DNA from 2 places in the Sulfitobacter sp. M368 genome. Region 2 is predicted to be linked to the other one. Evidence: riboswitches for the same ligand, from Rfam matches in the RefSeq annotation. Region 2 holds a riboswitch; the other holds the start of a gene.
The links. Region 2 has a riboswitch for cobalamin ahead of K3754_RS03735 (aromatic ring-hydroxylating dioxygenase subunit alpha). Riboswitches for the same ligand answer to the same signal wherever they lie in the genome.
Positions count from the first base shown of each region.

Region 1 (8,016 bases), 810 kb from region 2:
GGCGCGAAGTTTCATATGGAATTACAGCAAGACCGTGCCGATCTGATCATTCGCAAAGGGTATAACCCGGCCATCGACAGCTATTCCGCGTTCTTTGAGAATGATCACAGGACAGCCACTGGTCTTGAAGGATATCTGCGCACGCGTGGCATTTCCGAGCTGACCATGGTCGGGCTGGCGTTGGACTTTTGTGTGAACTTCTCGGCAGTGGATGCCGCGACCCTTGGCTTTGACGTGACCGTGCGCCGCGATCTGTGCCGCGCGATTGATCTGGATGGATCATTGGCCGCTGCGATTGAGGGTATGGAAAAGGCCGGTGTGACGCTGGCCTAGGAGCCTGAACCTAAAGTCCCTCAAAAATCGGCTTGCCCCGTGCGATGATCCCTTTGACCAGCTTCAGTCCGCGGGTCTGTTCATGCCGATCGCCAAAACGGTCATTGGACACAACAGGCAGGGATTGCTCTCGGGCGAATTTCAGAATGAAGGCATCCGCTTCGGTTTTGGCCGGGCACACCCGCACACGGCTTTGCGGAAGGCCTAGCGCCTTTGCAAAGCTTTTTTCGGTCATGGATGTGTCGTTCAGATGGTGCCGGGAGGAGGCATCCAAAAAGACAAACGGTGCATAGCTGCGTCGGCGCAGATCATCCACGACCATACACAACGTGGACAGCTCGGCCTGCTCCCCGTCCCAATACAGGACGTTGGTGCCGTCAATGACGATTTCCTTGCTGTCAGGTTGCGGACCTTGTGGTGCAGACCGGTCCTGGGCCGAAGTACGGGTTTTGCCCAGCCGCGCGCCAAGGGCGAGGATCAACACAAACAACGTCGCGCCGATCCAATAGGGCTGATAGACCCCGGTGAGCGGATAAAACTGGGACAAATAGGCACCGAACAGCGCCGTGAGGATCAAGGTGATCAGACCAAAGCGGGCAAGACAAGCGAAATAGCCGACAAACGCCAGTACAACAGTGCCAAGCCGGATAACATCGAACTGATCCATAAACCTGCCTTTCAGAACGCCGCTCAGGCATTGGGGTATCCGCACTCTGTCGGATCAATAGGGGAATAATGTGGCAGCCCTATCACCGTGAGTTGAAAAAATGCAATGCCCCCTGCGCGGGAACCTGTGTCGCATCGACGCCGAGCAGGTTCCATGAACCGCGCTGAGCCTGCTTGCCAGTGCCGCCCGGCTTTGCTTTAACCGACAAACCTAATTGTCGGAGCCTCTCATGGTCGATATCGCAACCCGCGTCTGGAACCACAAATGGAAGATCGACCCGATTGTCCGGTCCCTGATCGACACCGACTTTTACAAGCTATTGATGTGTCAGTCGATTTTTCGCAACAAGCCAGACACGCAGGTCACTTTCAGTCTGATCAACCGGTCCAAACATGTGCCACTGGCCAAACTGATTGACGAGGCGGAGCTGCGCGAGCAACTGGATCATGTGCGCACTCTGTCGCTGAGCCGGGGGGAAAGCACCTGGCTGCGCGGCAACACCTTTTATGGCAAGCGCCAGATGTTCAGCCCCGAGTTTATGGAATGGTTCGAGGGGTTGCGCCTGCCGCCCTATCAGCTTGAGCGGCGCGGCGATCAATATGAGCTGACTTTTGAGGGGAAATGGCACGAGGTCATGCTGTGGGAAATTCCCGCCCTTGCTATCTTGATGGAACTGCGCGGCCGTGCCGTGCTCGATGAAATGGGCCGGTTTGAACTGCAGGTGCTTTATGCCCGTTCCATGACCCGCGTTTGGGAAAAGATCGAGGTTCTGCGCGATATTCCTGATCTGTCGATCGCCGATTTTGGCACGCGGCGCCGGCATTCCTATCTATGGCAGGACTGGTGTGTGCAGGCCATGCACGAAGGTCTTGGAGATGCGTTCACCGGCACGTCAAACTGCAAGATTGCCAAAAGCCGCGAAGTTGAGGCGATCGGCACCAATGCCCATGAGCTGCCTATGGTCTACGCGGCCTTGGCCAAAGATGACGCCGCGCTGGCCCAAGCACCGTATGACGTTCTGTCCGATTGGCATGATGAGCATGAAGGCAACCTGCGGATTATTTTGCCTGATACCTACGGCACCAAGGGTTTTCTCGACAATGCGCCAGATTGGCTTGCGGGCTGGACCGGCATCCGCATCGACAGCGGCGATCCGGCAACCGGCGCGCAAACGGCGATTGATTGGTGGAAGTCACGCGGTGAAGACCCCTTGGAGAAACGGGTGATCTTTTCGGACGGATTGGACGTGGACAAGATCCGCACCCTGCACGCGCAATTTGCGGACAAGGTAAAAGTATCATTCGGCTGGGGTACGCTGTTGACCAATGATTTTCGGGGCCTGGTGCCCAATGACGCGCTTGCGCCGTTCTCGCTGGTCTGCAAGGCGGTGTCGGCCAATGGGCATCCCACGGTCAAACTGTCGGACAACCCGAACAAGGCCATGGGACCGCAAGACCAGATCGACCGATACAAGCGCGTTTTTGGCGTCGGGGAACAGGCGGCAGAGGATGTGGTGGTTTAATCCCCTTCCGCCTGCCTCAACCGCCGTTCGCGCCAGATGATCAGCAACCCGCCGACGATGATCAACAACGCCCCGGGGAAAAGTTCGCCCCATGGGGTTTCATCAAAGAACGCCCAGCCAAAGACAAAAGCGATGGGGATACCGAAATAGCTGAACGGGGCCAGATCGCTTTGTTCGGCCATGCGGTAGGCGGCGATCAGCAACAAAACGGCGGTACCGCCAAAGGCGCCCATCCCGCCGATCCAGATCAGGTCACCGGTGTCTCTGAGCGGCGAAAAACCCGTTGTCAGCACCGCAAGCAAAAGCGCCCCGATTGCCGCCAATGCCGATGAATAAAGGTTGATCAAACCCGTTGGCACATCTGCGTCCATCATCCGTGCTGTGACGCCGGTGAGCGCATAACAGACCGCCGCCGCCAAGGGCAAAAGTGCGGCTGGGGTAAAGGTATCGCGCCCTGGGCCGACCACCAAAATCACACCGACAAAACCCACCAGAACGGCTGCCCACCGCACCGGCCCAACCTTTTCACCCAACAAAACGGCCGCGAGTGCGACCATGAACAACGCATTGGCGTAAGTGATGGTCGATGCGGTGGCAAAGCTGAGCAACCCAAGGGAAAGATAGAAGAAATACTGCGCAAAGGTCAGAACAAACCCGCGAAACAAGGCCAGTTTCCATTGCCGCAGATGCCAACGCCGCCCGGCTTGATGCCATGCTCTTGAGGACCATAGCGCAATCGCGGCGGGGATCAGGCCAAAGAGGTTGCGATATGCCGAAAGTTCCGCCGCACCATAGGGGCCGGACAGGTATTTGATGATCAATCCCATGGAATCGAAAAGGACAAGCGCGATCAATGAATAACATATCGCGAGGGTCGTTCGGCTGAGGTGCATAGGGCTCCGTTCTGGCGGGCACGATTCGCGTGGCGCAGTGCCCGTGGAGAGATTTATCTGCACATTCCACCGATAAGGCCAGCAAAGATGCGTTTTAGGCTGTTGGCTTGTCGCAAATCTACCTTGCCAACGATCTGGTCAAATGCGACATTCGCCGGGCTTGGTGTTCCGAAGCGCGTCCAATCTGGGCGTGGAACCGAACAGGGAATTCAGTAAGGATCCTCCTCGATCCGAAGCCGAAGCCGCCCCCGCGACTGTAAGCGGTGAGCCTGCGCCCAACATGCCACTCGTCCTCGGACGGGGAAGGCGGGCAAAGGCCACGACCCGCGAGCCAGGAGACCTGCCAAGCAAATGAAACGCAATATGCCGTCGGGTGTGACGGTAAGGAGAAAAAGAAGATGACAACAACAACCAAGACACGCGCAATCAGCACATCCCGTTTTGTTCCTGCAGTTTTCGCAGTGGCACTGGGTGTGGCACTGATCACCCTGACCGGCCACGTTCAGGCAGCTGCCCTGCACGATGCGGCACATGATGTCCGCCACGCCACAGGCTTTCCCTGCCACTAAACGCGATTGCGTTCAGGTTTTCTGCGGCCTCACCTTGTTGGGTGAGCCGCTGAGATAGTCTTCCCTTCGCGGGGTTTTTGGCGTTTCCGTATTCTGATTGCTTGGAGTGGCGGCCGTTCAGCGGCTGCTTTCTTTGCGTTATGGCATCCGCTTCCTAAATCCCGCATCTCGCGCCACAGGCGCTCTACCACAAGGATTTAGGTTCCTATGTTGTCCCGCTTTATCATCAGCGCCGTTTTTGCCGGTGCCGCGGCCGGTCTTTTGACCGGTCTTCTACAGCTTGTTTTTGTACAGCCTGTTCTTTTGCATGCCGAACTCTATGAAGGCGGCGATCTCGTTCACTTTGGTGCCGAAGCCGTCAGCGCCCATCCGGAACTGCCGGGATTTGACCTGATGCGCGATGGCCTCAGCGTGATCTTCACGATGCTCACCTATACCGGCTACGCACTGATCTTGATCGGCGCAATGAGCTTTGCCGAAGAGCGCGGCACGCCCATCACGGCCCGTTGGGGAATCCTCTGGGGGGTCGCCGGTTTTGTCGCTTTCCATCTTGCCCCTGGCTTTTCGCTTGCCCCCGAGGTGCCGGGGGTTGCTGCCGCTGACGTGACCGCGCGTCAAATCTGGTGGTTCGCGACCGTGGGCGCCGCGGCGGTTGCTCTTTGGTTGATCGCATTCGGGCGCTCGCCGGTCATGATCTTGATCGCTGCAGCCCTGTTGGCCGCGCCTCACCTGGTCGGTGCACCGGAACCTGACAGCTTCTCCGGACCGGTTCCAACCGAAATCGGTGCCTTGTTTGCCGCCCGTGCATTGGGCGTTGGCTTGGCGGCGTGGGTCATGCTGGGTGCTTTTGCGGCGTATTTCTGGCAGCGCGAAGGGCAAGAGTGACATGAGCCGCACGCTTTCTCTTTTTGTCATAGGTCTCGTTTTCGGTGGCGGTCTGGGTTTCTCGATCGCCGCCGGAAACGGCGTCACATTTGACGGCCATGACCATGCTGACCCGTCCGCCCATGGCGGCGCGATGGATCATGCAGCCATGGGGCACGGCAGCGGCAGTGACCACGAAATGATGCATGACACGCCCATCGACCTGCCTGCCGCAAATGCGCCAACGGTTGCGATGGAATTGACCGCTGACCCGATGGCCGGCCACAACCTGCACATCATCACCAGCAATTTTGCCTATGCCCCGCAGCAAGCCAGCCTTGGCCATGTACCGGGTGAGGGGCACGCGCATGTTTATATCAACGGTGAGAAATTGGGCCGCGTTTATGGCCCTTGGCTGCACATCGCCAGCCTGCCCAAGGGCGAAGTCACGGTCGAGGTCACATTGAACAGCAACGATCACCGGCCCCTGTCGGTGAACGGCACCGCCATTTCCGCCAGCACGACGCTGACGGTGGACTAGGGGCCGCTTGCCCCGATCACATCGGTGGGCTAGGCCGTTCGCCAGCCGCCGAAATTTGAAAGGTCAGTCCCATGACCACGACACTGCATGTTTGCACCACCTGCCGCGCTGGTGAAGTGCTCGAAGAAGACGCCCCGCGCCCCGGCGCGCAGCTCTATGCAGCGCTCATCGAAAAAGGCGCACCTGACGGCGTACAGATCATCGGCGTTGAATGTCTGTCGGCCTGTTCCCAAGGCGCGGCGATTGCCCTGTCCGAACCCGGTAAATGGAGCTACGTCTATGGCCGTCTGACCAAGGCGGATGTGGATGACATCCTTGCCGGTGCAGCCGCCTATGCCGCAACCCATGATGGCCTGGTGCCGTGGCGCGAACGCCCCGTTATTTTCCGCAAGCAAAGCCTTGCGCGTATTCCCTCTCTGACCCTCCCCGAGGAGCCAAAAACATGAACGACCTGTCCAAAATCCCCGTCACTGTGATCACCGGCTTTCTCGGGTCCGGCAAAACCACGCTGATCCGCCACTTGATGACCAATGCGGGTGGTCGCCGCCTTGCGGTGTTGGTCAACGAGTTTGGCACCGTTGGCGTCGATGGCGATATTCTCAAATCCTGCGCGATCCCAGATTGCCCCGAAGAGAACATCGTAGAGCTGGCAAATGGCTGTATCTGCTGCACCGTGGCTGACGATTTTATCCCGACCATCGAGGCACTGATGGAATTGCCGACGCGCCCCGATCACATCCTGATTGAAACCTCCGGTCTGGCCCTGCCCAAACCGCTGCTGAAGGCGTTTGACTGGCCCGCGATCCGGTCCAAGATCACGGTGGATGGGGTCATTGCCCTTGCAGATGCCGAAGCTGTCGCTGCTGGCCGTTTTGCCGCTGACGAACATGCGGTGGATGAACAACGCAAAGCGGACGACTCACTGGACCACGAAACGCCGCTGTCCGAGGTGTTCGAAGATCAAATTTCCTGCGCCGACATTATCCTGATGTCCAAGGCCGATCTGGCAGGTGAGGATGGCTTGTCCAAAGCCCGCGCCGTGATCGAAGCCGAAAGCCCGCGCCAGATCCCGATCTTGCCGATGAGCGAAGGCGTGATTGATCCAAACATCGTACTGGGCCTCAACGCCAAGGCCGAAGACGATCTGGCTGCACGCCCCTCGCACCACGACGGTCACGACGATCACGAACATGACGATTTCGAAACCATCGTTGTGCCAATGCCCGAAGTCGATGATGTGGATGCCCTGGTAGCCGCCATCGAAAAGCTGGCCAACGAACAGCATATTCTGCGCGTCAAAGGCTACGTCGCTGTCACCGGCAAACCGATGCGTTTGTTGGTGCAGGCCGTTGGCGCACGGGTGCGTCAACAGTTTGACCGCCCATGGGGCAGCGATGCGCGGCAGGGCCATCTGGTGGTGATCGCTGAACACGATCACATCGACACCGCAGCCATTCGCGGCGTTTTGGGGGCCTGATCCATGCATGTGGTCTTCCGCGAAAGCCATGGGCTGGAGGATACTGAAACTCCGTTTGATCCGGGGCAAACCCCTGCGGATCTGGTGGTGCTTTCGTTTTCCGACAGCGACCTTGGCGCTTTCGCGGCAGGCTGGCATCGGGGCGGCGGCGTTGAGGGCAAATTGCCGACGTTGCGCCTGTGCAATCTTGTGGCATTGCGCCATCCGGCCTCTGTCGACAACTACGTGGAACAGACCCTAACAGGGGCCAAGGGCATCTTGATCCGTCTGATTGGCGGGGAAAACTATTGGCCCTACGGCATCATGCAAGTACAGGATTTTGCCCGCCGCAATGACATCGCCTTGGCGGTCTTGCCTGCCGATGGCCGCGAAGATCCGGCGCTTGACGCCCATTCGACCTTGCCTGTGTCCACCCTGCGACGGTTGCAGCACCTGTGTGACACCGGCGGGACCGTGGCCGCGCAAGCGGCATTGGCGCAGCTGGCACTCGCGGCGGGTTTCTATGCTGGCCCAGTCAAAGGCACAAAGACGGTGCCGCCCTGCGGTGCCTACGATCCCGAATTGGGCGTGATCCCCTTGCCGGAAGCCGCGGCAAATGTCGTCGCCGTCACCTTTTACCGCAGCTATCTCACGGCCGCTGATACCGCGCCAATCGATCAGTTGATGCAAACACTCCGCGACCGGGGCTTTGCCGCAGTGGGGCTTTTTGCACCCTCCCTGAAGGACGAGACAGGCCGGGCATTCTTACACGATGCCTTGGCCCACTTGAGGCCCGCCGCAATCATCAACGCCACCGCATTTTCCGGGCGCGGCAGTGATGGCACGTCGCCCCTCGATGGCACCGGATGTCCGGTGTTTCAGGTCGCCCTCTCGACCGCGCGGCGCAAGGATTGGGACACATCCGAACGCGGCCTTTCCCCTGCTGATCTGGCCATGCATGTTGTGCTGCCCGAAGTGGACGGGCGCATTTTCACCGGTGTTGTCAGCTTCAAAGCGCCGGACAAGAAAGACCCACACCTGCAATATTCCCGTTTTGCCCATAGGGCAGAGATGGACCGGATCAACGCTGTTGTAGACCGCCTTGAGGGCTGGCACCGGCTGGCCTGCACGCCAATGCAAGACCGAAAACTTGCGCTGGTCCTGTCCACCT
Region 1 is NZ_CP081113.1:3,762,868-3,770,883, reverse strand. Features, by position in the region: gene pncA (bifunctional nicotinamidase/pyrazinamidase) at 1-333, shown strand, start outside; gene K3754_RS18590 (NYN domain-containing protein) at 344-1,000, opposite strand; gene pncB (nicotinate phosphoribosyltransferase) at 1,230-2,522, shown strand; gene K3754_RS18580 (DMT family transporter) at 2,519-3,415, opposite strand; cobalamin riboswitch at 3,560-3,778, shown strand; gene K3754_RS18575 (CbtB-domain containing protein) at 3,814-3,984, shown strand; gene K3754_RS18570 (CbtA family protein) at 4,192-4,869, shown strand; gene K3754_RS18565 (hypothetical protein) at 4,871-5,389, shown strand; gene K3754_RS18560 (DUF1636 domain-containing protein) at 5,461-5,835, shown strand; gene cobW (cobalamin biosynthesis protein CobW) at 5,832-6,866, shown strand; gene cobN (cobaltochelatase subunit CobN) at 6,870-8,016, shown strand, end outside.
Region 1: another riboswitch for cobalamin. It lies ahead of K3754_RS18575 (CbtB-domain containing protein); the one in region 2 lies ahead of K3754_RS03735 (aromatic ring-hydroxylating dioxygenase subunit alpha).

Region 2 (8,016 bases):
AAGATGCCCAAAGATGTCGCCAATGCCAGCTCATGCTCAAAGGAATGACCGGCCAAGATCGCGTGACCCTGTTCAATGTTCATTTGAACGTCGTTCTCCAGGCCAAATTCCTTGAGGAAGCCGTAGACCGTGGTAACGTCGAAATCATATTGGTGCTTGGTCGGCTCCTGCGGCTTTGGTTCAACGAGGATCGCACCTTTGAACCCGATCTTGTGCTTGTACTCGACAGCCATCTGCAGGAACCGGCCCGCCTGTTGGCGTTCGCGCTTGAGGTCGGTGTTCAGCAAGGTTTCATAGCCCTCGCGCCCGCCCCACAGAACGTAGTTCTCGCCGCCCATCTTGTGGGTCGCGTCCATGCACAGTTTCACAGTGGCTGCCGACCAGGCAAATACCTCTGGGTCGGGGTTCGTGGCGGCGCCTGCCATGAAGCGGCGGTGACTGAACAGATTGGCGGTCCCCCACAGCAGCTTGGTTTTGCCGTTTTCCATCTTGCCCGTCAGGTAATCGACCATTTCCTCAAAATTGCGGCGACTCTCGGCAAAGGTTGCGCCCTCGGGACGGATGTCCGCGTCGTGCCAGCAAAAGAACGGCACGTTCAGCAGGTCAAACATTTCAAAGGCCACGTCGGCCTTCATCCGGGCCAAATCCATCGTGTCGCCAAACCAAGGGCGTTCAAAGGTCTGGCCGCCAAACGGATCACCGCCCGGCCAAGCAAAGGAATGCCAATAGGCCACGGAAAAGCGCAGATGATCTTCCATCCGCTTGCCCATGATCATTTCGTCCGGATCGTAATGACGAAAGGCAAGACCATTGGCATCTGGATCAAACCGCAGGGGGCTGAGGTCTTCGAAAAAAGTGGTCATTTGGGAAGGGCCTTTCTGTCAAAACGGCTCAATGGGAAGATTGTCACGCAAGTAGATCGCTGGGATCAGCTCCGGCGCCGGTGGGGGCGGCAGGTCATCCACAATGGCTTGCAGCAGGGCGAGCGCACGGTTGAGTTCAATCTCGGGGCGCTGGTCGATGGCCACGTCGATGGTGCCGTCTTCCAACGCGTCGCGGGTACAAGTGGAAAGTTCATGAACCACGCAGATGGAAAGGCCATCACGGCCATTCATCCGAACGGCATCCACCAAGCCTTCGTTGCCCGCGCCGACATTATAGATTGCCGTGTAGCCATCGTCACCGCGCAGGCGTTCGGACAACAACGCGCGCATCTGGCGGGGTTGGTCCTTGGTTTCGATCACGGATGTGATTTCGATGCTCGGAAAATCCTGTTTCAGCACCGCTGTGAACCCTTCGATCCGGTCGGAATGGTCGCGCGCATCCAGCGAACCAGCGGTGACAATCACGCGGCCTGCTTTGCCACCGTGGCCCATACCAACCAGACGTGCGGCGGTGCGCCCGGCCTTTTTATTGTCAATGCCGATGTAATGATCACGGCAATCTTGAGGGCCGTCAGAGACCAGTGAGACGACCTTTACGCCCGAGTTGCGCAATGCCACCAATGGCTTGACCGCGGTTCTCTGGCCCAGTCCGACAAAGGCCACGCCGTCGTAACCCGTTTCCGACAGCCCTGAGACGGCGACCTCCAACGCGTGAGCGTCAAAAGCCTCAAATTCAATTACGTCAATGGCGACGCGGGCGGATTTAAGATGCAGTGCCGCCTTTTGCAGTTGTTCATGCATGCGGCCAAAAAAAGCGTGCGAACGGCGCGGCAGGACAAACGCCAGATGATACCCGCGTTTTCTGGATAGGTTGGCGGCAGCAATGTTGCGCACATAGCCCAACTGCGCGACGGCCTTTTCGATCTTTCGGACAGATTTCTCTGCCACGTTTCCGCGCCGGTTCAATACGCGATCAGCGGTCGCAGAGCTGACACCAGCCAGCCGCGCGACGTCATGGAGCGTCGGATTTTTCATTGGACCTCCTCCAATCACCGAAGGCTTGATGACCGTGAGGGATAAGTTGTGCCGTAAAATGATGGACGTCAATCAATTTGTCAGGACTTTTATATGTTGATCAAAGTGTTTGAAAAATTTTTCTCTAATAACAGTCTATTAAGGAAAATATTTGACGGTATAGAAAGAGCCATGTTTGTAATTCGTCAATCATTTTATCCAAATCTGCCTTCGCGAACCTTCGTCTGATTGGCTCGCATCCTTCGCAGGGGACAAAATGCTTGCCGCCTGATTCCAATGTGCCGGCTCGTTCAAGGGGTGCATCGCTTCTCGGAGAATCCTTTGCCTGCCGCAGGCAAATTGTCATTCACCGACCAACTTTGGGGATCGACGACCCGGGCGTGTCGCTGCTTGATCGGCAAAGTGACGTTCCTGTTTTAGCCCACCTCTAGATGTGGGGATCGTGCCTTGCTGAACACAAGATCTGGTGTGGATTCGCTCTTCGTCGCTCTTGATCAAGTGGGGTTTTCTCAGAATCTGCCACATCTGCCTGAGTGTCTTTTCGGGCGCTCGATTGGTCGCAATTTGAAACGACTGACTGCTTAGGGCCGGATTATTTGCAGCTTGTAAGGTGCTGCTTTTCTCAAACCTTGGGGGAGGCGGAGAATTGGGAAGCTGGTGCAAATCCGGCGCTGCCCCCGCAACGGTAAGGAAGGGAAGGTCGCAACCAAACGCCACTGAGAGAGGACCTCGGGAAGGCGATGCGACCGTGCCATTGGCACCTTCCAAGCCCGGAAACCAGCCTTGCAAAACGTCAATCCGCGGGCGGCGGTGCAGGCGCTGGCTTGGGTGCACGTCCTCCTTGTGGCGCCCACCCCCGCGCTGTGCTGCCGATCGCTCCAGCAACGCCGCGCCCAGCGGCCGGGAAGCACAAGATGAACAACGATATCAATGCATTGCTTGCGGGACGCCAGATCGGTCACGCGTTGGAGCAACCGTTCTACAATGATCCGGCGGTGTTTCAGACCGATCTTGAAACGATCTTCTACCGTGATTGGTTGTTTGCGGTCGCGGCCTGTGAGTTGGAAAAGCCGGGCAGCTATGTCACCCACACCGTTGGTGCCTATCGCGTCATCATCGTTCGCGGTGCGGATGGCCAGATTCGCGCGTTCCACAACTCCTGCCGCCACCGTGGATCGGTGATTTGTACCGCCGCCAAAGGCAACGCGCCAAAGCTGGTCTGCCCCTATCATCAATGGACCTATGAGCTGGACGGTTCACTTCTATGGGCGCGTGACATGGGACCGGACTTTGACCCTTCCAAACATCGTTTGAAGTCGGTGCACTGCCGCGAGCTGGCTGGGCTGGTTTACATCTGTCTGGCGGACGAAGCGCCCGATTTTGACAGTTTTGCAGAACTGGCCGCGCCTTATCTGGAACCCCATGATCTGGGCAATGCCAAGGTGGCGTTCGAAAGTTCGATCATCGAGAATGGCAATTGGAAGCTGGTCTGGGAAAACAACCGCGAGTGCTACCATTGCGGTGGCAACCATCCGTCGCTGTGCCGAACCTTCCCCGATGATCCATCTGTCACCGGAATTGAAGCTGGCGACACGCCACCTGCCTTGGCCGCGCATTTCCATCGTTGTGAAGCAGCGGGCATCCGGTCGGATTTCCAGCTGGACGCAGGTGGCCAATACCGGCTTGCGCGGATGCCACTGAAAGAAGGCGCCAAAAGCTATACTCTGGATGGAAAAACCGCCGTGCGCCGCTGGTTGGGCCGCGTGCCATTTGATGATGCTGGCACCTTGCTGAAGTTCCACTATCCCTCGACGTGGAACCATTTTCTGCCGGATCATTCCATCATCTTTCGTGTAACACCCGTGAGCCCGACGGAAACCGAAGTCACCACCAAATGGCTGGTGCACAAAGAAGCGGTTGAGGGCGTGGATTATGACCTGAAACGTTTGACCGAGGTCTGGATGGCCACCAATGACGAAGACCGCCGCGTTGTCGAAGACAATCAAAAGGGTATCAATTCGCCGGCCTATACACCCGGTCCCTATTCGCCAACGCAGGAATCCGGCGTTGCGCAGTTTGTCGATTGGTACTGCGCGACCCTGTCCGCGCGGCTCGCCCCTAAATCACTTGCGGCGGAGTAGGCGTAATGAACGATATGAGCAACAAACCCATGCGCGGGACATGGACCGATGATGAAATGCTGGAATGCGTTTCGGTCATTCCGGAAATGCCGAATGTGGCCAGCTTTACCTTTCGTGCGCCATCTGGTGCGCTGTTCGACTATCAACCGGGGCAGTTTCTGACGCTTGAACTTCCTGTGCCGGGCGGCACGGTGCACCGGACCTATACGATTTCGTCTTCGCCCTCGCGGCCCCGGTCCATCACCATCACCGCCAAAGCGCAGAGCGACAGCATCGGCACACGCTGGATGCTCGATAACCTCAAGCCCGGCGTGCGGCTCAAGGCGTTTGGTCCGGCGGGTCTTTTCACCCATGCGGACAGCAAGGCCGACAAATATCTGTTCATTTCGGCAGGCTCCGGCATCACCCCGATGATGTCGATGACCACCTGTTTGTGGGATGAAGGCACGGATCTGGATGCCGTGTTCATCAATTGCGCCCGCGTGCCTTCGGAAATCATTTTTCGTGAGCGGCTTGAGCAGATGGCCAGCCGCGCACCGGGGCTGGAAGTGAAATTTGTCGTAGAGGCGCCCGATCCCTATGCACCATGGACCGGGTATCAGGGTATGTTCAACCAGCTGATGCTGGGGCTGATGGCCCCCGATTATCTGGAGCGCGAGGTCTATTGCTGCGGGCCGGAGCCGTTCATGCAGGCTGTGCGCGACGCGCTGGCGGGGCTTGGCTTTGACATGGACCACTATCATCAGGAAAGCTTTGGCGCACCTGTTGAGGTAGAGGCGGATCAGCCTGATCTGGATGATGTGGTCCCGGATGAGGAGAGCACTGCGGAAGTCTACTTCGCGCAGTCGGACGTGCGTCACAAATGCACCGAAACCGATACTGTTCTGGCCGTGGCCCGGGCGGCAGGGCTGAACATCCCGTCGGGCTGTACTTTCGGGGTTTGTGGCACCTGCAAGGTCAAAAAGACCGGGGGTGATGTCCATATGGTCCACAACGGCGGCATCTCGGAGGATGACATTGAGGCGGGATATGTCCTGGCCTGCTGTTCACACCCGATGGGCAAGGTGTCGATCGAGATTTAGGGGATCCCCCTCCGGCCTTGGTGTCGGAGGGGGCGTTCCTCAGACAAAGGCAAAGGGGTCGTCAATCACACCCACAAGCGGCATCAAAAACTCGCCGTCTGTCGGGCCCGTTGCGGAAACGTGAAATGCATCAATGGCGTTCTTGGCCGCCAGAAGGCTGTCGTCGGACCCGTCAAAGAGTTGCATGGCTGTGCTGGCATTGCCGACCTCTGACATGCCTTTGATCACTGCAAAATAGGCGCCGATGTCGGACTTGTTTTCCAGATAGGCCTGATCGACATAGGATTGCGGCACAGGATCAGCAGGAAACTTGGCCCCTTGAATGATCGCAAGTATAAAGTTGGGCGGGGTCACATCGGGGCTGTTTTCCAGAACATCGACCCAGAAATCGAAGCCGGCCTGATCCGCCTGACGGCCCAGAACGTTCTGGTAGACGGCGGTCACAAAGGCACTGACATCGGTGAGGTTGCCCGCGTCGTCCATCACAGCCGCATAGGTTTCCTGCGTCTCCTGCTGCGTGAAAAAGCTCGCTGCCATATCGGCAATACTCAGCCCCTCGGCGTATTTTCCGGCCCAGAAGAACAACCCCAAAGCATCAGGTGCCCGGTTGAAATAAGCCACGTAAAGCTCAACAATTTCGGAGAATTCTTCGGCATTCAGGCTGGCTGGTCCGTCAAAGATATCCAGATGCATGGGCTGGCCGCCAAAGACATCCATTTCTGTTCCAAAATCCAGAAACTCCACATCAATCAGGGTATCGATATCTGTGCCGGAGGACAGGCGATTGGTGATTGTCGTGGCCTCTGCTGACAGCGTCAGAGTATAGCTGCTTTGATCTCCGGCATAGAGGACCGTGTCATCCCCCGCACCGCCATCAATTGTGTCGTGGCCTGCGCCCGGATCAATCGTGTCATTTCCAATGCCCGCGCTGATCGGGTCAGGTCCGGGTGAGCCGACGATAAAGTCATCTTCGGTTACCTGAGTACCGGCTGGGGCATCAAATGGGATATGCTGGCCTGGTGTGAACGGCCCTTTGCGGGGTATGGCGGCTTCATCGAAAGCCTCTATCCATGCCTCGACGGCAGCAATACCGGTAAATTCGGGCAAGGTTGCGCCGCCCAGCAGAACGAGGACTTCTTGCAGTTCCCCGCCTGTGAATGTCTGGGAGAAGAAGAGCGTGGAAAAGTTGTTTCCGCCCCATTTAACATCAAAGACCATTCCTGGATCGTTCGCATAGAGCCGCCCCGCACCATCCAGATAAGTGGCCGAGAACACGTTCTTGTCGATGTTGGTGTGCGAATAATTCCCAAAGGCGTCGTATTCGATGGAATAGGAGAAACCTGTTTCAGTGTCGGCTGTGACCAGCACCAGTTCTGTGGTTTCAGTCCCTACCAGACTACCAGTATAGGCATTGCTGCGGATCAATTGCGCGGGAATTGTATAGGTCGTCATCGGCTGCATGTCCTTGCAAAATGGAGAATCGGCGCGTCGACGCCTGCGTTGTGCGGGCCTCCATATAGTTCAACGTATGCGTGTCAACTGAGGGTAGGCGCGAATTCGCTGATCGAGCGGAGACTGGGGAAAAGGCTGACCTAAGGGCATGCGCGATGGAAAGTGGACTGACAGTAGATCAGCGGCACACCTATCATCAAAATGTGTTTGTGGCGGCTGTAAGGACATCTGACACCGACGAGGGGGCCGCCGCACAGCAGCAACTCGAAGCGATCGCTTTCTTTGCATCCGGGGCCAACAGGTCAAATGGCCGCCGGATCGGGCGGACGGTCAGATCTGCCATCCTAGGAGTAAAGGATGCTGTGCCGGGGCGGGATTATGCGATGCTGGTGCGCGGTGTGGACGTTTGACGCGGGTGGATCAACGCGCCGGGATCGCGCAGTCTTTTCGCCGTGCCCGATCTGGCGTTGTATGATCGTACCGTGGCGGATCAATCTGTCACACTTGCTGCAGGGCCGATGGGCGAGCTGTCCATGTAGGGCGCAACAGAAAAAGGGAGAGCGAGTCAATGACAGATGCAAATCCAAAGGTGTCTTTCACTCAGATGAAGGACGGCACCAAGGAAGAATACCTGCTGTTGCATGAATTGGAGAAACCCTATTTGGGCCTGACCGCTGATCGGGTTCTGGAGGAGCTGCGTCGCCAGGGCGAGGCGACGCTAGAGGGGTATCAGATCACCCGACTGGAACATGGCTTGCAATCGGCCAGCCGGGCCGAGGCGGAAGGCGCCGACATCGACTGGATCGTTGGTGCGCTCTTGCATGACATTGGTGATGGGCTGGCCCCGCAGAACCATGACCGTTTTTCCGCCGAGGTGATCCGCCCCTTTGTCCGCTGGGAGGTGGCCTGGACGGTGGAGCATCATGGGATTTTCCAGATGGTCTACTACGCGCATCATTACGGCTGGGACAAAGATGCCCGTGACCGGTTCAGGGATCACCCCTGCTTCGACACCTGCGCGGCATTTTGTGAACGTTGGGATCAGGCATCCTTTGATCCGGAATACCCGTCAAAATCCTTAGAACATTTTGAGCCAATGGTGCGCGAGGTGTTCGCCCGAAAAGCCTACGATCCTGCCGTGATCCGTGAGGACGAGGTGATCGGGCTTTAGGCTCTGCGCCTTAGGTCAAATTGACTATCGGCGGCATGACGTCACAATTGGACAAGGTCATTTTGGCCGATTTCTGCAAAATGCCGCTTTTGGTATTTTGCCCGCTTCAATGGCGTGTTTACTGTGCCTGCGTTCGGGGCCGAACGATGTGGGGAAAGGCAAACATAGATGTCGGATTTATGGGGCGGGTTGTCCCAGGCTTTCTATATGCTTGTCTCGCTGGATGCGGACCTGGTTGAGATCACGTTGCG
Region 2 is NZ_CP081113.1:724,033-732,048, forward strand. Features, by position in the region: gene xylA (xylose isomerase) at 1-863, opposite strand, end outside; gene K3754_RS03730 (LacI family DNA-binding transcriptional regulator) at 882-1,919, opposite strand; cobalamin riboswitch at 2,511-2,720, shown strand; gene K3754_RS03735 (aromatic ring-hydroxylating dioxygenase subunit alpha) at 2,834-4,060, shown strand; gene K3754_RS03740 (hybrid-cluster NAD(P)-dependent oxidoreductase) at 4,066-5,142, shown strand; gene K3754_RS03745 (DUF4214 domain-containing protein) at 5,182-6,594, opposite strand; gene K3754_RS03750 (hypothetical protein) at 6,750-7,004, shown strand; gene K3754_RS03755 (HD domain-containing protein) at 7,163-7,765, shown strand; gene K3754_RS03760 (ABC transporter permease) at 7,934-8,016, shown strand, end outside.